3 regions of the Clostridioides sp. LIBA-7602 genome follow, and region 1 is predicted to be linked to each of the others. Evidence: riboswitches for the same ligand, from Rfam matches in the RefSeq annotation. Region 1 holds a riboswitch; each other region holds the start of a gene.

Region 1 (6,868 bases):
ATAGTTATGGCACCTTCTCTTTCAAGTTTTCTTACACTGTTTACTATTTTTTGCTGAGCACCTTCAACTTGTGCAACCTTTATGACACCAACCATTTCCATTTCTTCTTTAAGCGCTTCTGCTGCTCTAGAAGATTGATTTCTATATACAGCATCTGAAATTTCATCATCCACACCTTTTAAAGCATAGACTAAATCCTTCATAGTTACTTCTTTTAGTACTTTTTGTATGCTCATATCATCTAATTTGACAATATCTTCAAATACAAATATATGAGATTTAATTTGGGCAGCTAAAGCTGGGTCTTTTTCTTCAACAGTACTCAAAATATTCTTTTCTGTTTTTCTATCAGAATTAAGCAATATTTGAACTAAGGTAGCTATTCCGCCATAATCTTTAAAATCATCACCACTTATTGAATGTAATTTATCTTCTAATGAATTTTCAATTACTTTTATAACTTCTGGAGATATTGTGCCCATTGAACTTATTCTCATAGCTACCTCATTTTGTAAATTAAGATCTAAATGCGCTAAAACTTCTGCACCATTTTGTGGTTCCATATGTGCAAGTAAAATAGCTATGGTCTGTGCACTTTCATTCCTAAGTATTTCTAATATCTTCTTTGCATCTAGATTTATAATATGTTTAAAAGGCTTTGTACTTGTATCCATTGATATGCCTTCAAGTAATTTATTTGCTTTAACATTTCCCAAAGCATTACTTAGTAATTCTCTTGCATATTCTAGTCCACCTTCTATAACATAATCTTTTGCTTTATTTATTTCTACAAACTCTTTTAATATTTCTCTTCTTTCTTTTGAAGCTATCGAAGAAATATTTGCAATTTCCAAACCTATTTTTTGAACTTGTTTATCTGGAAGGCTTTTTATTATATCACTAGACACAGTTGGTCCTAATGTCATTAAAAGTACAGCAGCTTTTTTTAAACCTTCGCCTTCTATTTTTTCATTTTGCTCTTTTTCATTTTCACTTATATCACTTAAGTCAAATGCACTAACATTTGTAATTTCTGTGGACACATTCTATCCCCCTTACTCATTTAACCAAGTCTTTATTATTTCTGTTACTTGGTCTGGTTTTTCTTCTGCATACATTTTAACAGCTTCCTCTAATGTCAATTCTGGATCATCCCCTAATAGAGGATTATCTTTTTTATCAACAGTACCAGAATTAGCACTATAAACTTCATCCTCATAATCCATATCTTCTTGTTCACTTCTCTTCTTATATATTAAATATCCAATGGCACCTACTGCAACAACTGCCACTACTCCAATAACTGCCTTCATTATATTAGCTTTGAAGCCTTCTTTTTTAATCTCTTCCAGTTCTTGTTTAGCCTCGGCTTTTCCTTTAGGGTCAAAGACCATTGAAACAACACTAAGAGTATCTCCCCTCGCTCCATCCATACCTATAGCATTATTAACAATATCTTCTACATCAGCTTGAACACCTTTAGCTATTTTTCCATCTATAGCAACAGAAGCTGTCAATCTTTTAAGTTCTCCTGGTGCAACTATCGTATGAGTTTCAATCTTACCTGTCTCATATTCAAAGCTCTCATCCAAACTATCTTCTGTGTTAGTGCCATTTTTATTTCCTTGATTATTCATATTAGCATCTACACCTTGGACATTATTTGTCGCAGATTTAGATGAATTTTTTGACCTTGTTTCTTTTATTGCAACTTTATCAGGGTCAATCTTTATTTCAGTTTTTTCAGCTGTATCAAAACTTAAATCAGCATTTACTGTAGCTTTTACTTTGCCTGTCCCAAATATTGGTTCTAACATTTCCAAAATAGACTTTTCTAATTGTTTATTCAATGCTTGTTCAGATGCCTTATTTTTATCAACACTAATACCACCATTTATTGGTTGATTATTTTCATCAACTTCTTCATCATCTAAGATACCTTCTGATAATAAATTCATCTTATTATCAATAACTTGAACATTTTTTTCAGGTATATTTGTAACACTTCCTGATACAAGTGCCATAACAGATTTTATTTGATTTTTTTCTAAGGTTGTTCCTGGTTTTAACATTAAGTAAACTGCTGCACTTCCTGGAACTGCTTCTTTCTCAAACACTGATGACTCTCCAAATGTTATATGTACTCTAGTATCTTCCACTTGCGGAAAACTCTTGATTGTTTTTTCTATTTCACCTTGTATGATTCGTTGCTTCTTAATTTGAAACTCTTCATCAGTAAGCCCTATAGATGAACTATCATCCATTAGTGCAAATCCTTTAGAACCACCTGTAAGACTTGGAGCTAACTCCAGCCTCAACTTATCAACTTCTGTTCTAGGCACATAAATTGTGCTTCCTTTTACCTTAGTATCTATCTTTCTAGACTCTAATTCTGCTGATATATCTGCAGCATCTTGAACATCTAGTTCTGAAAATAAGACTGCATACTTATTTTTACTTGCAGATATTGCTGTAAATACTAGCGCTAAACATATAGCAACAATCCCTATACCTAATGCTATCTTGGTCCCTTTTTTTAAAGAACCTATTTTTGTCCTAGCTTTAGCAACTTGCTCCTTAATCTTATTTTTAAAACTGGTTATCATTGATTATTACTCCTGTTCAAAAGACTAAATTTGTACCTTATTCATTTCTTGATATGCGTCATGAATCTTATTTCTAACTTCTATTAAATATTGCATAGATAGCTGTGCTTCTTGACCTTTTAACATAACTTCATGCATAGAAACATCTTCGCCTTTTATAAATTTTTCTTTCATGTCATCTGCTGTCACTTGTTGAAAATTGACTTTGTCTATAGTATCTATTATTACATCTTCAAAATTCTTTTTTTCTTCTTTATTATTAATATTTAATTGTTTTGTTTCTCCAATCAAATTATCTAACTTTGCACCTTGCATTAAATTGTTAATTTGTGTAATTGGCATAATTTATCCCTACTTTCCTATTTCCAAAGCTTTAGATATCATAGACTTCTGAGCATTCAGTGTATCTATGTTGGAATCATATGCTCGTGAAGCTGTTATTAAATCTGTCATTTCAACCAATATATTTACGTTTGGATATTCCACATATCCATTTGGCTTTGCATCTGGGTGAGATGGGTCATATACTTCTTTAAGAGGTGATTTGTCATCTTCAACAGATGTGACTTTTACTCCTAGCATACCTAATTTATTATCATAGTTTTCTTCAAATGAAACAACTTTTCTCCTATATGCTTCTCCATTTGGACCTCTTGTAGCATTTATATTAGCTACATTTGATGATATGATATCCATTTTCAAACTTTCTGCTGTTAATCCACTAGCAGAGATTTCCATTCCACTGAACACACTCATCTTCTAGTTACCTCCCACTTATTATTGATTTAGTCATTGCTATTTTGCCATTTGCAAAACCTATTAGAGCATTATATTGCAATGTTGCCATTGCTTGCTTTACTTTTTCTTCTTCTATATCTACATTATTGCCATCTACCCTTAGACCTTTGGAATTGTCTATTTTTTCTTCTATTTTTGGCATGGCATCATTTAATGTTTCTTCAAAAGTTACATAATGTTTTTTGTAGCCTTCAGTATTTATATTTGCTATATTATTTGCTATTGTTTGACTTCTTAGATTGGTCGCATCTAGTCCCATTTTTATAATGTCATATGTATTCATACTCACCCCTCCTCAAAATATATTTATTTGCTATATTTAATGATTAAAAAATGAAGTTGCTATATTACAAAAAATGACTTCTTTGTCCATTTAAATCTATTGCAATTCTATTACATTAATATAATAATGTATCATTTTAGTGAGAAATCTAATTTAAATTTAATTAACTTCAATAAAAATAAAAAAAAATTTTAATATGTATTTAATTTTTTCTTTGTAAAGTTGCCTTTTTTTGTAAAATAGCAACTTTTTCAGATAGTTTTTCTTTATTTCTTGTTATAATTGGTAAAATATGTTATTATATGTATTTTCTACTGTAATAAAGTAATTTTTCCATAATAAAATGACCGCCAAAAAAGCAGTCACTTCGACTAATCCTACGTATACAATTATACTTAGGACTCTTTTTGGCAACTGGCTAGCATAGTTCGCATATACAAACTTTAGCCCCTATAGCTTTGCGTCACTAGATTTCTCTAGTTTTGCCTATTTAGTTTTAATTTAAGTATACAATAAATGATAAAATTTTTAAACATTTTTATCATATTTTATATTATTATTTTATAACTATTATCAAAAAATCTAATCTAGTAAAAAATAACCCTATACTTTTTATATCATATACTCTTTCTATGTGCTTAAATAATTAAAAATTGAATACCATTTTATATTCATGAACATATTGTTTAAAAATATATGCTCTCTAAACTCTCCTTCATATATAAATCCCATTTTCTCATAAAATCTTATAGCTCTCTCATTGTGTGAGTAAACATTCAAATAAACTTTTTTCAGATTAAGATTTTCAAAAGCAATTTTTAATATTTCTTCTGTACCCATCTTAGCTACACTCTTTCCAATAGCTTTTTTTCTTAATACTATAGCATATTCTGCGTTTCTATTAATATAGTCTATATTCTTTAAACTAACAGTTCCAAGATATTCATCTGAATCATCAACAATTGCCATATGAATACTTCTATTAGTATAACTATTTAAAACAAATTCCTCTATTTTATTTTTATCCATATCATTAAAATTTATTTTAAAATTTTTATTTATGTCATCATCCTTCATCCATTCGAGCATTAAACCTATGTCTCTTATATCAAGCCTTCTAATTTTCATATTATTACACCTACTTTAATTTTATACTTTAAAAACCTAGTACTTATTTATAGCATCTATTATGACATCTATATCCTGTTTATTTAAGTATGGATATATTGGCAAACTTAAAACTTCTTCTGATATAAGTTCTGATACCTTGAGTATCCCTGTTAGATTACTAAATTCTGAATATGCCTTCTGTTTATGTATAGGTATTGGATAGTGTATCATAGTCTCTATATTTTTTTGATAGAGATAATCTCTTAATTTATCTCTATGCTTTGTCCTTATTACAAATTGATGCCATGACGGCTTTGTATCATCTAAAACCTTTGGTAATATTATTTTTGAGTTATCTATTCCCTCTAAATAATATCTAGCTACATCGCTTCTATAGCCGTTAAACTTATCTAAATACTTTAATTTTATATTTAAAACTGAAGCTTGTACCTCATCAAGTCTTGAATTCTTCCCTTTATATTTATTATAATATTTCTTTTCTGAACCATAGTTTCGTAAAACTCTTATCTTTTCAGATACATCCCTATCATTAGTGGTAATTGCTCCTGCATCTCCAAGTGAACCTATATTTTTACCAGGATAAAAACTTATACCTGCAGCATCGCCTAAGTTCCCAGTTCTCTTATTTTTATACAATGCTCCTTGAGCTTGTGCATTGTCTTCTATTAATTTCAAATTATATTTTCTAGTTATTTCCTTTATTGAATCCATATCAGCTGGTTGTCCATATAAATGAACTGCTATTATGGCCTTAGTTTTATTTGTTATTTTATCTTCTATCAAATTGGCATCTATATTATAAGTGTTGCAATCTGGTTCTACTAATATAGGAGTAGCTCCGACATTGCTTACAGCCAGAGCAGTTGCTATATATGTGTTGGCTGGTATTATAACTTCATCTCCAACTCCAATATCATATGCTTTTAAAATCAATTCCAATGAATCTAATCCATTACCTACACCAATACAAAATTCAGTTTCACAATATCTTGAAAAGTTTTTTTCAAATTCATGTACCATTTCTCCTAATATAAAATAATTTGAATCATACACCTTTTCAATATTAGATAATATCTCTGTTTTTAAATTTTTATGCATTGGCTTCATATCTAAAAATTTTATCATTATATATTGCTCCTTACATATCTTAGAAATTCATCGTAATCTCTTATATAATCACTCTCATCATAAAAATCGGATGCTAGAACAATTAATAGAGTATCTTCCTTGTAACCAGACATCTCATGCCATATATTTTTACCTATAAATAAACCTTCATTAGGATTATCTAATAAAAAGGTTTCTTCTTTTACACCATCACTGCACTTAACTTTTAATTTTCCTTTTAGACAAATTAGTACTTGTTTGAGGGTTTTATGAGCATGTAAACCTCTTTTGATTGTATTAGGAACATTATATGTATAATATGTCCTTTTGATATCAAATGGTATATTTTTATATGATTCTAATGAAACTAAATATCCTATATCATGACTTCCAATAGGATTCCATTCTATTAAGTAGCATTTATCCATAATTTCACCTTATTTCTTTCTTAACACTATATTTAATATAATATATACAAACTTTTATTTTTTATTTTTATTAATGAATTTAGCTTTTATTTTCTACTACTATATTACATTCTTCCAACAATTTATCCATATCATATTTTAATATATTATATTCATTAAAATTGTTTTCACTTGACATATGTTTATAAAATAATTCTATTAAGTAAAAGTTTTTTTGATACCAAGATGCTTTTAATTCATCAAGTTGTTTCTGATATTTAATAAATAGTTTATTTTTATAACAATACTCTATTATGTTATACCAATCTGGAGCAGACCCACTAATTATAAATAAGTTATTACTATTTTGCTGGTCACTAGTTCTAAATGAACTTAAAACTTCGTGTAGGTATATCATATTTCCTCTTTGCAATAGTTTTATCCATGCAACCACATCACCCAATGCATGTATATACTTACCTTCTAAAGTAAGTATTTCTTTATCTTGTAAAATATTTTTAAAAACAACCATTGAT
Region 2 (6,868 bases), 1.9 Mb from region 1:
AAGAAAGTGTTAGATTTCTAGACTTTAATGATGTAGCAGAAAAGTTTGGAGAAAAAAAAGCTGTTGCAATTTTTGATGCTATAGCTGGAAAAAAATCTAAAGAACATATTATCAAAGATATAGAAAAATTAGTGAAAAATGAAGTTTAGATATTTATAAGGTATATTGAGCTTGAGGGTAGCTCTTTATACCTTCTTTTTTATTGTTTTAGAGGATATCCTAATGTTTAGATTGTATATTATAAAGGTAATGTAATTTAGATGACTTTAGATATGTAGTGTAGAGTATTTAACAAATAATATCTATATTTAGTGATGTAAATTTAGTCAATATATTATTAATAATATAATTGAAAAATTATTAAGATTGCCAAACTAAATTTTTATAACTAAGTCTTAACAGTTACATGTTTTTATTTAAATAAAAAACTTATTGTTATAGATTAATATTTATATAGCAATAAGTTTTTATAATTTAAAATTGTAATTAGTTTTGTAAAAATTATGATTTAATATTTAATCATATATGAAATGTTTCCTATAAATAAAAAGCTAAATAGTTAGTCTAGATGACTTTTTAGTGACTCTAGATTGGATTTCGGATCTTCGTTATCTTTATTAAAGTATAACGATTTATTTAAACATTGTCTTGCTTCATCAAATCTTTTATTAGCCATAAGTATAACTCCTTTTAGGTTATATATATCACTCATCTTTTTTTTGTATTCAGAATCTATTTTATCTAAATATTTTAAAGCGTTATTAATTGAATCAAAAGCATTATCTACTGCATCTGAAGAATCAGGAAAACCATCAAAACGCATATAGTTGCATGCTTGTGCATAATAAAGATCTGAATCAGTAGGATTAATAGAAATTGATTTTTTCAGTAGAGTTTCAACTTCTTTAATGGTTTCCAGTTTATAATCCTCAAGTGTAAGTTGAGCAAGAGCCATACTATTAATGGAAAAATCATTCTTGAAACTTTCATGCAATAAGAGTTTGTATTTATTATTTTCAACTATAAAATATCTATTAATTTTTAAAGAATCATTTCTTTTATGAAGAATATTTTTTATCTCAAAAGATTCTTCTAATTTAACCACATTTTTATACTCTTTTCCACCATAATTATATTTTTTTATATTTTTTTCTTTACTTACTTTATAACTAACTACTCTATTTGTTTTAACTAAAATATCTTGAAATTCTTCAAAATTTTCTAGACTAATTTCTTTCTTACTATCTTTACTTAGTAAACTATATGCTGTTTCATAGTCACCAGAGTTCACTCTATCAATATATTTTTTTGCTACATAACTAGCATTTTTTTGAGAACATCCTGCTACAGATATTACAATTGATAATGTTAAGAGTAAAGTTATGCCTTTAGTAATATTCATAATGTAATCACCTAATAATTAAATTTTATTAATTATATTTTAGCATCAAATATTGAATAAGTCATCAGCTTTAAAGTATATAAAGAAGATAGTTTAATAAAATTAAAAACCTAACTCTGATAACCAACTTATTAGTTTATTTTCTCTCTCTTTTAAATCATTACTATTAAATTTTCCTAATTTAATTTCACCAACAATCATACCATCAGACATAAATAATACTCGTTCTGTCTTTGCTGCTACTTTGACGTCATGAGTTACAAGCATAATAGTTGTTCCTAATTTATTAATAGCTATAAGAATATCCATTACTTCATTTGTTAGCTTGGAGTTAAGTGCACCTGTAGGTTCGTCTCCAAATAAAATTTTCGGGTTGTTAATTAAAGCACGACATATGGAAGCCCTTTGAAGTTGACCTCCCGAAACCTGAGTAATATCCTTATTTTTTATTTCCGAAATATTCATTTTTTCCATAAGTCTTGTCGCTCGTTCATTGATTATTTGACGACTTTCTTCTTTATTTAAGTAAGCTGAGAGAATTATGTTGTCAAATATATTTAAGTTTTTAAGTAAATTACTTTGTTGAAATATAAAGCCCATATTTTTTAATCTAAGTTTTGATAATGCTTCTTCGGACATATTAGAAATCATTTCACCTGAAAAATTGACTATACCAGATGTTAATTTATCCATTCCACTTATGTTATGCAGTAATGTTGATTTACCAGACCCAGAAGCACCCATAATAGATATAAATTCTCCATATTGAATTGATAAATCTATTCCTTTTAAAACTTGCTGCATATTTCCTTTAGCAATAGTATACTCTTTAATAATTTTTTTAGCTTCTATAATATTATTCATAACATACCCCTTACTCTATAATAGACATAATTTTTATTTTATTGATTGCTCTATTAATTACTATAATAGTAATTAATACTGTGAGAATTAAAGCTGATGGACAAAGTATATATACAATTAATGGATTTACTATAAATTGAAGATTTGAGATACCAGAAAGTAGTAAACCAGATATTTTTTGTCCAAGTGTATTTGCCATAATAATTCCTAAAATAACTCCGATTATAAGTACTAATAAAGCTCTAGTAATATATTGAATACGTATATCTTTAGTAGAAAATCCTAAACTAAGCATAGTTGCTGTTTGTGGTGTATCTTTGGCAATGAGCATCTTAAAAAACATTGCTGTAATTAGTGAAGAAATTACAATAGATATGACAACAGCTAATTTTATAACAAGTCTTAACTGGTTGATAATAGAGCTTAATGTCTGACTTATATAATTATTTATATCTGTAACTTTAGCAGGGTAATAACCAATACTGTATTGTTCTAATTTATCTGCTACATTGACTCCAGGTTTTAAATTTAAATTTATGACATGCCATAAAACATTATCTTTGTTAGATGGTAACATAGCTTTTGCAGTCTTACCACCATGTGTAATGTCTTGATATATGCCACTAACAGTAAGAGTTAACTCTTTACCTTTTGAGAAAATAGATAAATTATCTCCAATACTTTTTTCTAGTTCATTTGCATTTATAACAGATAGTGCAATTTCATTTTCTTTTGTTGGTGCAGAACCTTTTACATATGTAAGTGGGAAAGTTTTAAAGTTTCCATTTTCTATTTTCATATTTTCTACTTTGCCATTTTTATTTTTTATTTTATATGAACTTGTTGTAAAGGATTCATATTTTTCAACATCATTGTCATCGTTAATTTTTTGTAATATAGAATTAAAAAGATGTTGGGTTTGATTTGTCTGTGATAAATCAATACGAATATCACTCTTACCAGCGCCCATATAAGTAATAAATTCAGGTGATTGAATAGTATTTAGAAAATTAAGTGGTACAATCATGAGGAAAATACAAATCATGTAGACAAAACAAAGCAATCCATAGACAGTAAATTTTCTTACTACTTCATTTAACCCTAGAAATATATTGGCATTTGTCATTTTGGTTTTGTATAGCTGTAAGCTATATCCATGTATTACAGAGTTTGTAGAATGATTATTTCTTAATGCATTAACTGCTGATATTTTTTTGAATCTTTTAAGTATAAGTTTACAAAAGAATACAATAGCTACAAATACAAGAACTGAACTTATAAATGGAATAAGAATACTAAAGATATCTTTATCTACTGTTCCCATATAAATATAAATATTTTTTGTAAAAAAAACTCCTATGAATAACGACAATATATAGCCAAGAAAACTTGCAAAAGATGAAATTAATACGTATTTTATCAAATATAGTTTTTGGATGTTACTATTTTGAATACCAATGGCTTTCATAACACCAATTTCTCTGTAGTCTTCTTCAATCGTTGTAATTAAAGTAAATCGTAAGCATAAAATAGAAATTGTAATAAGAAGAATGCTAATTAAGATGACAATAGCAATTACAATTCCGTCAGACAAAGCATTTAGTAGTTTATAAGTGGAATAAGTTATTGATGTACCTGTTTGTGGGAGCTTAGTTGATTGATATAGTGTTTCAAACTCACTAATTTTATTTATATCATTTAATAGAAATTCAATTAGATATTCGCTTTCCCCTATAGTAACTTTTAAAGTGCCCCAATCATTATCACTGATTAAAAAACGCTTTGAAGTAACAAGAGAAGGGTTCATCTGTGCATCACGTATAAAATCTTTTATTGTAAATTCCATAAAGAAACTACCCTTAATAATTTTTATTGTATCTCCAATTTTTAAATTGCATTGTTTCATATAGTATACAGGAACTCCTATTTCCCCATCTTGTATTTGCATTATTTGATTCTCCATATCTAATAGAAAGTCAAATTTATCATTTTGTTTTGTAAAGCTATTTTCTAGTACACTATTAGCCTGATTTTCTCCTTTATTTCCTAAAAAAATATTAGCTCCATTTATATTTAAAAGTTCAGTAGTTTGTTGCTTTTTTACATATGGAGTTTTAGCTGAAAACTTGTCAATTTCTTCTTGATTTAATTTGCCAGAATACATTTGAACATAATGAGGCGCATGGGATTTTTGAAACAAAGAAGTCATGGAATGAGTTAGTTCTATAATGATGCTCGTTGCACTAGATACCAGCATTGATGCAAGCAAAATAAAAATAAATAGAGTAATTGTTATCACTTTGTTTCGAGTTAAATCTTTTAATAATATTCTCTTAAGCATAAATAATCCTCATTTCTTAAAAATTTTGTATTGAATATTTTAGATTTATTTTATATTAGTCATAGATATATAAAAATTAAACTGACCGTCGGTCTATAATCATAATATAATAATATTACTATTTTGTCAAGTTATTAAAAAAGTAAAATATAAACTTCTTATGATAAAGTGTTTATACAAAATATACCCTAAAGAAATTAGTAAGAATTTTAAAAAAGAATATAATTAATATATTTTATTTTTAGTTTTTTACTAATCAATAATTTTTAATATTAATTAAGTATATAAAAAATTATTGATTATTTTTATGTATTAATATTTATTAAAAAAGATTTGTTAAAAGTAATAGTATCATAGATAAATTACTATTTTTTAGATGAATTATGAAGAATAATAATTAAATTAATAAATATAAAGGTATTTTTTGCTTATTATTAATTAAAAATTTAATTTATATTTAATTAATATAAAATTTGAGGTAATATTATTTTTAAATTGTTCAAATTATGTTATTATTCAGATATAGGCAATATTAGATAAATCTAATGACGCAAAGCTATAGGGACTAAAATCTTTATGTAATAAAGGTCATGTCAGCCAGTTGCCAAAAAGATAATGATTCTTTTTGTTAAAAGTATTTGTTGAAAGTATATATTTTTAATAACTTAATATTTGGCAAGAGGAGGGCTTAAGATGATATCTGAATTAATGTTAAAAAATTTTGGCGAATCTAGCATCAATTTTAAGACTAAAATTAAATTAAATTTAAGAGAAAGACCAGACATAAATAGTATGAAGTTGAAAAGTATACCAGAAGGTAAAATTGTCAAGCTAAAATGTGTTGATGGAATATGGGCAGAAGTTGAAAGTAATTATGACAAAGGATGGTTACTTTATAAATATTTAGAAAAATTAAACAATGTTAAAAACAATAGTAACAACATGGTAAAAGATAGAAAAAAGAATTATGTAGGAAATATAAGAACAAATGGTCTAAGTTTAGAACTTAGAAATGACAGAACATTAGACTCTAGAATTATAACTACAATTCCTGATGGTTTTAAAGTTGAAGTATGTTATAGTGTTGGGAAATGGGCAAGAGTGAATATTGATAAAAGTGGAAAAAGATATTCTGGATATGTATATAACCAGTATATAGAAGAATATTTAAGTTTATCATAATTGGATACTAGTAAGCTTTAAATACACTAATAAATCTCAGAAAAAGAATCCTAATCATAGGATTCTTTTTCTTTTGTAAAAATCATCATTTAATACTAAACAGAATAAATTAATTAAGCTATCTTAATTATAAATGGAAAATTTAGTTGAAAGTAGATTTAATTTGTATTTTGTGTACTAAGTATCATAATTTACTATTAATTTAAAGAATTTTAACAAAAGAGAAACTTTACAGAATAAAAATATATTAAAGATAAGAAAACATATAAGAAATTTGAAAAATTTTGTAATTTTTACTTTAATATATACTATAATAAACTAGATATAAGTTTTTATGAGGGGGAAAATATGAAAAAAAAGAAAAAGTTGATTGGAGTAATTATATCTTTTTTACTTATAATCAGCATTATAAATCCATTACAAGTTGAGGCAGAAGTTATTACTGATTCTAGTGTATACATTTCTTCAACACAAGAGAGTTATCAATCTAATAATACTAGGTTTAAAACTATTAAATCTAAAAGTAGACACAAACGTAGTAAATCTAGTAAAAGTAGAGTGAAATTAAAAAAAAGGACTACAAGAACTAAAACTTATGGACATGGAATTCTAAATAGACACAAAAGTCGAGGTATAAGGAGATATAATATTTTATCAAAATTGGTACTGTCAATAATAGTTATGTTTGTTGTTATAGTTTTAGTTATATTAATATTTATTAAAAGAAAGAAGAAGAAATTTTATTAAATACAACAATGAAAATTATATAGTTGTTTTATGTGATTTTATTATTAATTAGATGGTAATTTAAAGAACAACGTTTTGTTAATTATTGATGTTTATTTAATAGCATGATATAATTTGAACGGAATAATATGCTGTTTAAAAGGAGATACAAAAATGGCACGAAAACGAATATTAAATGGTGGTAAACGAGATGAACTTATTGATAATGCACTTAAGTTGTTTTTAGAGTATGGATATGAGAACACCTCTATAAGAATGATTTTAGATAGTGTTGGTGGAGAAGTTGGCATGTTTTATCACTATTTTAAATCAAAGGATGAAATATTTAATGA
Region 3 (6,868 bases), 1.2 Mb from region 1:
ATATGTAAGAATTATATGTTATAATATTTTGAGCAAGGAAAATAAAATTGAAAAGCTAAGGGTGATTAAAAAAATAACTTTTAAATTCTAATCAATTAGAGAAATTCACCTTTTACAAAGTAAATTTTATCTCTTTGCTTTCACTATAGCATAAATTAGAAAAAATATGTAAATAAAGAAACAATGCTTATTAAATTTAATAGGCATTTTTTATTTTAATATTAAATAAGGAAGTGAATATATGGTAAGAAAACTGCTGTGTAATATTCAAAAACACATTAGAAAGGAAATGATAACTTGGTAATAGATATATACATAAAAAATGAAAAAGAAAAAATAGATTTCCATTTCCCAGTTAATCCACAAGATTTTTTATCTATTAAAAAAGAAAAAAGATTTGAAACTGTTCATATAGTGAATTTAGTTGAATTTGACATTAAAAAAGAAGGCGAGAAGATAAGAAAAATATCATTCAAGACCTTCTTACCCAACTTATATGATGCTTCTTATTGTAGATATAGTGAGTTAAAAAACTCTACTGAAATAGTTGCAATGCTTGAAAAATGGTAGACCAAGCCGAACCATTACGCTTAATAGTAACTGGTTTTGGTTACAATGGGTTAGTTACAATATCTAGTTTTAGTAATACTCAAACAGCAGGAAGAGAAGAAGATAGGGACATTGAGATAACATTATTTACTTCATTAATAATTATCTTATATATACTAGCAATAAAAAAAGACCCTAAAAGAGTCTTTCCCGAAAAATCTATATATTATAATATAGTTATATTTTCTGCTTGAGGACCTCTAGCGCCTTTAACTATATCAAAGCTTACTTGTTGACCTTCTTCTAATGATTTAAATCCTGAAGTTTGTATAGCTGAGAAATGAGCAAATACATCATCTCCACCTTCTATTGATATAAAACCAAATCCTTTTTCATTATTAAACCATTTCACTATTCCATTATTCATTAAAAATACTCCTATTAACCTATATCAAGATATACTTGATTTAATTGTGTATTACCACAAATACTATTGTATCATAGATTAATAGAAATGTCTACTTAATTATATTTTTAAGTTAACATTTCTGCTTGTTTTTAATATTAAAAATATATTTAAGAGCTTTGTATTACTATAGATTGGTGCGAATGGAGATAAAGTTAAAAGAGATTCTCTAGAAAACAAAATCTATATAACTTTGTATTTACAAAATTATAATAATCGTATGAACTACTGATATAAGCAGTCAACATATGTGTACACTTATCCATTTTATCTCTAAACATATAAATTATTATCTCGCTAAAAAACTTTCATAAAAACAAAAAGAACTATATATTTTTGGTAACTGGATGACATAATTTATAAGAATTTTATAAGTCTTAGTCCCTATAGCTTTGCGTCACTAAATTTCTATAGTTTTGCCGATTTAGTTTTATTCTACAATTTAATAATACAATGCAATTAGTTATTATTCAATATATGTGTTTGAAAATTGAATAAGTTTATAGATATGAATAATATTTTTTATATATAAAAACAAACTAAATAAGTAGAATATATGGAAAATTTTACCTGTAGTTTTTGTGTTAAAAAGCTCCTATCATTAGTTTAAGTTAGACTGAATGAGGGAGCGACACAAGATGGAAGAAGAAATGTTAATAGAAAAATTATTAAGAGCAGAACTAATATTAATGGAGTATTTATGGAAAAAAGATTCTATAATATCTAAAAAAGAAATTGTAAAATATATAAAACAGAGGTATGGATGGCATAAAAGTACAATAAAAACACTATTAAAAAGATTGGTTGATAAAGGTTATTTGGCTAGAGATATTATAAAATTTCAATCTCATTATAAAATAACAATAGATAACGAAGAATATTACGCTTTTAAGAAAAAGGTACTAAAATCTAGTAAAAGTAGAAAAATAATGCGTTTTCTTACTACCACACATAAATCTATAAGCAAAGATAAGTTAGATTCACTAGAAGAGTATTACAGTAACTTAAAAGAATGATATGGTGAAAATTGGGTGGTATTATTTACCTTAATTCTCTTGTTTGGAAAACTTTATTAAGATAGAATTTTATTTATATATGAATCGACAAGAGGGTATATATAACGTGAAAATTAGTAAATTACCAGAAGCGGAATTAAAAGTTATGAGATATATTTGGGAATCATATAGAATATTGACATCAAGAGAAATTGTTGAAGCCATGGAACAAAAATATAAATGGAAAGACACGACTACATTTACAGTATTAAAAAGATTGCAAAGAAGAGAGTTTTTAGAAACAGGGAAAATAGATAAACGTACTCACTATAATGTACTAGTAAAAGAAAAACAATATCAGAGATTTGAAACAAGAGAATTCATAAAAAATATACATAAAAATTCAATTAGAAGTTTGATTTCAGCATTACATAAAAATGATGAGAAAGTAGATGAAAAAAATTAAATGAGTTAGAAGAATATTTTAAGAGTTTGGAAAAAGATGATTAATAAAAAATATAGTATTATTTAATAAAAAAATGGAGTAGCAATTTTTTGCCACCTATTTGCCGCCCAACTTATTATATAAAATTAACTATAAATAAAAATATAAGATAAAATAAAAACATTGATTTAATGTCTGATATTTTAATGGTTTCAAAATAAATATAAATAAAGACAAAGAAAATACTACAATTTATAACCGAAATTCAAGTACTTGTAACTAAATAGCTAGATTTCAATGATATATCAAACAAATCTTCAAACAATCAGATAATATCACAAATTCACTTACATTTTGTTTAAGTTTAATCTATAGTATATATAAATAATAATAAAGTAATAAACTTCGAAATCAAAAAAATGAAGAAGGTGTTTGTATGTATAAAATAGGTGAAGCTTCAAAAATAACTAAAATATCATCTAGAATGCTTAGATATTATGATAAAGAAAATATATTGAAACCTAGTCACATAGAAAATAATGGATATAGGTACTATACAGAAGGAGACATTAGTATAATATCAAAAATAAAAAACTTAAGAAGATATGAGTTTTCTTATGAAGAAATAAAAGATATATTTGATAATAATAAATATGAAAATATAGATATATATATCAATAAGATTGAAGAACTAACAAAAAAAATAAATAAATATGGATATTTAATTTCAGAAATAGAAGAAAAGGTAAAATTTAAAGATACAATTATAAATAATTATGATGTTAATATTTGTGAAAGACAATCAGTTAATACCTTGTGCAAAAAAGCCATTATTACTTATAAAGAGATAGGAGAATTTATAGAATCTTGCTATAATACGATTTCAAAAAGCAAATCTAATAAAGTTGGATGCTATTATGTAATGTTCTACGATAATGAAAATATAGATGAAAATACATATGAAATAGAATATTATCAACCTATTATAGATAATAAAGAAATAAATGGATTCAATAATAAGGTAATTGAAAGTGGTACATATATTAGTACAATATGTTATGGAGATTATGAAAATTTAATTGATGCTTATAATGCTTTGTATAAGTGGGTTAAAAATAACGATTTTAAAGTTAAAGGAAATTTTATTGAAAAATATCTTGTAGATTCATTATTAACTCCCTTTAGCTATGAATTTATAACAGAAGTATCTATAAAAGTTTCAAAAGATTAGTTGACCTTGACACTATGATAACCTTTATACTTGAATTATAAAAATAGAGGAGGTTATTATGAATAAAATAATTTCAATGCTGGTATTACCATTATTATTGATGATGAGAGGATTTACAAAAGGTTATGAAAGTGAAAATATAAATCAAAATAATCAAAAAAAGTATTATATGACACTAGAAGATGAAGAACATGAAGGCACTTGGTTGCAATGGCCTCATAGTTATACTTATGGAAAAGAATATCAAAAGAGAATAGAAGATGTATGGGTAAAGATGACAAAGTCTTTAGTGGAAGGTGAGAATGTTCATATAGTAGCTTATAATAATAGTGAAAAAGATAGAATAGAGAATTTATTGAAAAAAGAAAACATTGACATGAGTTATGTAGATTTTTATATTCATAAAACTGATGATGTTTGGATAAGAGATAATGGTCCTATATTTGTATATGATGAGAGTGATGAAATTGTAATATTAGATTGGGGATTTAATGGTTGGGGAAGAAAAGAACCATATAGTAAATCAAATCAGATTCCTAAAAAGATAAGTGAAGACTTAGGAATTAAAAGTATAAATTTAAGTGAAGTAGTCTTAGAGGGCGGAGCAATAGAGCTTGATGGTAGTGGAACATTTTTAGCGACTAAAAGTTCTATAATAAATAAAAATAGAAATAAAAACTTAAGCCAAGGTGATATAGAAAAATATATAAGAAAATATTATGGAGTAGAAAAATTTATATGGTTAGATGGTGTAGTTGGAATAGATATAACAGATTTTCATATTGATGGATTTGCAAAATTTTATGATGAATCAACAATAATTACATTAAATAAAAAAGGATTGATAGACTGGGGATTAAAGCAAAAAGATATTAATATATTGTTGAATTCAACAAATGTAAAAGGGAAAAAATATAATTATGTATATCTACCACTTACGCAAAACAATGTTAAATTAAAAAATGGAAAAAAATTAGCATATCAAGGTTCATATATGAATTTTTATATAGGTAATAAAGTTGTATTAGTTCCAAATTATAATGACCCAAATGATAAAGTTGCGAATAAGATTATACAAGATTTATATCCTGATAGAAAAGTAATAGGAATAGATATAAGAGAGTTATATAAAGATGGTGGAATGATTCATTGTGTAACTCAACAACAACCTATAGCTGTAGTTAAAAATAGAGAGTAATAAAGTGTGATATTAATTAATATTGACAGCTTATTTATGGAAAAAAGATTCCTTAATGAGTAAAAATGAAATTAAAGAAGTTAGAAGAAAATTTTAAGCATTCAGAAGAAAATGATTAATAAATAACATATAGTATTGTTGAATAAAGAAAAATGGAGTGGCAATTGTTTTGCCACCCATTCGCCACCATATTTTAAAATCGGTGGTAATTTGTATCTTTATATTTGTTTTTCATATTTCTAAAGTTTCTATAAGAGGATTATCACTAAATAATTTTAATAAATTTGTTTTTTTGTATCCTTTAGGTAACTTAGTATATATAACTATTTCTAACCAATCTCCATCAAGGCGTTTAATATTCATGTTTATAATTTCAATATTAGATTTCTTAAATTTCTCCTCAATATATTCTATCGAATCGCTTCTATTAGAAATCTTGAGCGAAACTTGTTCTGCTGTAGGGAGTTTCATCCATTTCCTATCTCTATGGAGTAATATCTGCACAATAACAATGATAATACTTGAAACAATACCTAATAAATATAGCCCAGAGCCAATAGCAAGCCCTGTACCTGCTGTTGCCCATATACCAGCAGCTGTAGTAAGTCCACTTACTGATTGATTTCTAATAAATATTAATCCAGCTCCTAAGAAACCTATTCCACTGACAACTTGAGCTGCAACACGGGCTGGGTCTAGACCAATACCTGGAGTACCTACTATATCATTAAACCCATACTTAGAAACAATGATTATAAGCGCTGAACCTAATGCCACTATAAAATGAGTTCGTATTCCAGCTTCTTTTAGTCTATTTTTCCTTTCATATCCAATTAAAGCTCCACAGAAACCAGCAAGGATGATTCTTGCTATATACTCAAATTGAATTAGTATATGATTATTCATTTGTCTAGCACCCCTTTCTATATAATAATATATATACTATAATACTACATTTTTTATGTGGATATAGTAAAGTTTAAAATTTATATGATAGTTATATATGAATATAAAATAGATAAGAGTATTTTATATATATAAAAATGATAGAACGTATCTAATTTTAAATGATTAAAGAGCATACTTAAATAAGTTAAGTTTGCTCTTTTTAATATGGTAAATATTTTTATTTATAACAACTAGATAAAAAAATATCTGTATTTTTTATATCTGCAAAACTCTTCTGCAATGATGCCATGAATACTTGATGAACAGTGTTTGCATGAATTTCTACATCACCCCAAGATAAATTTTTTGTTGTACAGGCATCATCTATAAGAGTTATGTCGTATCCCAGTTTTTTTGCTGTTCTTACACTTGTATCAATGCACATATGACTCATCATTCCACAAATCACCAACTTAGTTATATTTTTTTTCTCAAGTACAGTTTGTAGGCTGGTTTGAAAAAAACTGTCTGGTGAATGTTTAATTATAATTTCTTCATTTGTCAGTGGAAAAACAGCTTCATTTATTTCTGAACCATAAGTGTGAGGAAGAAAAAAAGAAGCTGTTTTATCTGTTGATATATGTTGTACATGAATAACTGGTAAGTCATTTTTTCTAAAGAACAGCAATATTTTCTTTGCATTTTCAGCAGCTTTTTCTGGTTCAAATAATTCACATTTTCCGTTTTTAAAATAATCATTCTGAATATCAATTAGTATTAAAGCTATAGACATGTTTATACCTCCTATCTATCCTTATTATAATATTCATATAAAAAATGTAAATTACTTACTTTTTGGTATGTATAAAACTATTTATTATAACAAATTCCTTTGCTGTCTAGAACCCCTTGTTGACCATTTTCAAGCATATATTCTATACCTATTTCTTGCATTATTTCCACAGCTTTTAACATTTTTTTACCACGGTCAGTAAGAAAATATTCAACATGTAATGGATAACCAGGTGAACTTATCTTATCAATAATACCAAATTCATGTAGTTCTTTTAATTGTTGAATTAACATTTTTTGATTT

Evidence for each region. Region 1 has a riboswitch for cyclic di-GMP ahead of flgB (flagellar basal body rod protein FlgB). Riboswitches for the same ligand answer to the same signal wherever they lie in the genome.
Region 2: another riboswitch for cyclic di-GMP. It lies ahead of ACTG45_RS10555 (SH3 domain-containing protein); the one in region 1 lies ahead of flgB (flagellar basal body rod protein FlgB).
Region 3: another riboswitch for cyclic di-GMP. It lies ahead of ACTG45_RS07395 (cold-shock protein); the one in region 1 lies ahead of flgB (flagellar basal body rod protein FlgB).

What each region holds. Positions count from the first base shown of each region.
Region 1 covers NZ_CP196991.1:317,936-324,803, reverse strand. The annotation lists gene fliG (flagellar motor switch protein FliG) at 1-1,043, opposite strand, end outside; gene fliF (flagellar basal-body MS-ring/collar protein FliF) at 1,056-2,606, opposite strand; gene fliE (flagellar hook-basal body complex protein FliE) at 2,631-2,948, opposite strand; gene flgC (flagellar basal body rod protein FlgC) at 2,958-3,362, opposite strand; gene flgB (flagellar basal body rod protein FlgB) at 3,370-3,687, opposite strand; cyclic di-GMP riboswitch class I at 4,094-4,184, opposite strand; gene ACTG45_RS01835 (GNAT family N-acetyltransferase) at 4,318-4,815, opposite strand; gene ACTG45_RS01830 (DegT/DnrJ/EryC1/StrS family aminotransferase) at 4,852-5,943, opposite strand; gene ACTG45_RS01825 (sugar 3,4-ketoisomerase) at 5,943-6,353, opposite strand; gene ACTG45_RS01820 (glycosyltransferase) at 6,433-6,868, opposite strand, start outside.
Region 2 covers NZ_CP196991.1:2,189,210-2,196,077, reverse strand. The annotation lists gene ACTG45_RS10575 (hypothetical protein) at 1-149, shown strand, start outside; gene ACTG45_RS10570 (NTF2-like N-terminal transpeptidase domain-containing protein) at 560-1,402, opposite strand; gene ACTG45_RS10565 (ABC transporter ATP-binding protein) at 1,505-2,266, opposite strand; gene ACTG45_RS10560 (FtsX-like permease family protein) at 2,277-4,607, opposite strand; cyclic di-GMP riboswitch class I at 5,123-5,216, shown strand; gene ACTG45_RS10555 (SH3 domain-containing protein) at 5,301-5,789, shown strand; gene ACTG45_RS10550 (hypothetical protein) at 6,138-6,536, shown strand; gene ACTG45_RS10545 (TetR/AcrR family transcriptional regulator) at 6,690-6,868, shown strand, end outside.
Region 3 covers NZ_CP196991.1:1,538,909-1,545,776, forward strand. The annotation lists gene ACTG45_RS07390 (hypothetical protein) at 298-570, shown strand; gene ACTG45_RS07395 (cold-shock protein) at 776-976, opposite strand; cyclic di-GMP riboswitch class I at 1,351-1,446, opposite strand; gene ACTG45_RS07400 (BlaI/MecI/CopY family transcriptional regulator) at 1,654-2,031, shown strand; partial or broken gene ACTG45_RS07405 (BlaI/MecI/CopY family transcriptional regulator) at 2,138-2,520, shown strand; gene ACTG45_RS07410 (MerR family transcriptional regulator) at 2,892-3,686, shown strand; gene ACTG45_RS07415 (agmatine deiminase family protein) at 3,745-4,884, shown strand; gene ACTG45_RS07420 (MgtC/SapB family protein) at 5,116-5,790, opposite strand; gene ACTG45_RS07425 (cysteine hydrolase family protein) at 6,011-6,565, opposite strand; gene ACTG45_RS07430 (winged helix-turn-helix transcriptional regulator) at 6,643-6,868, opposite strand, start outside.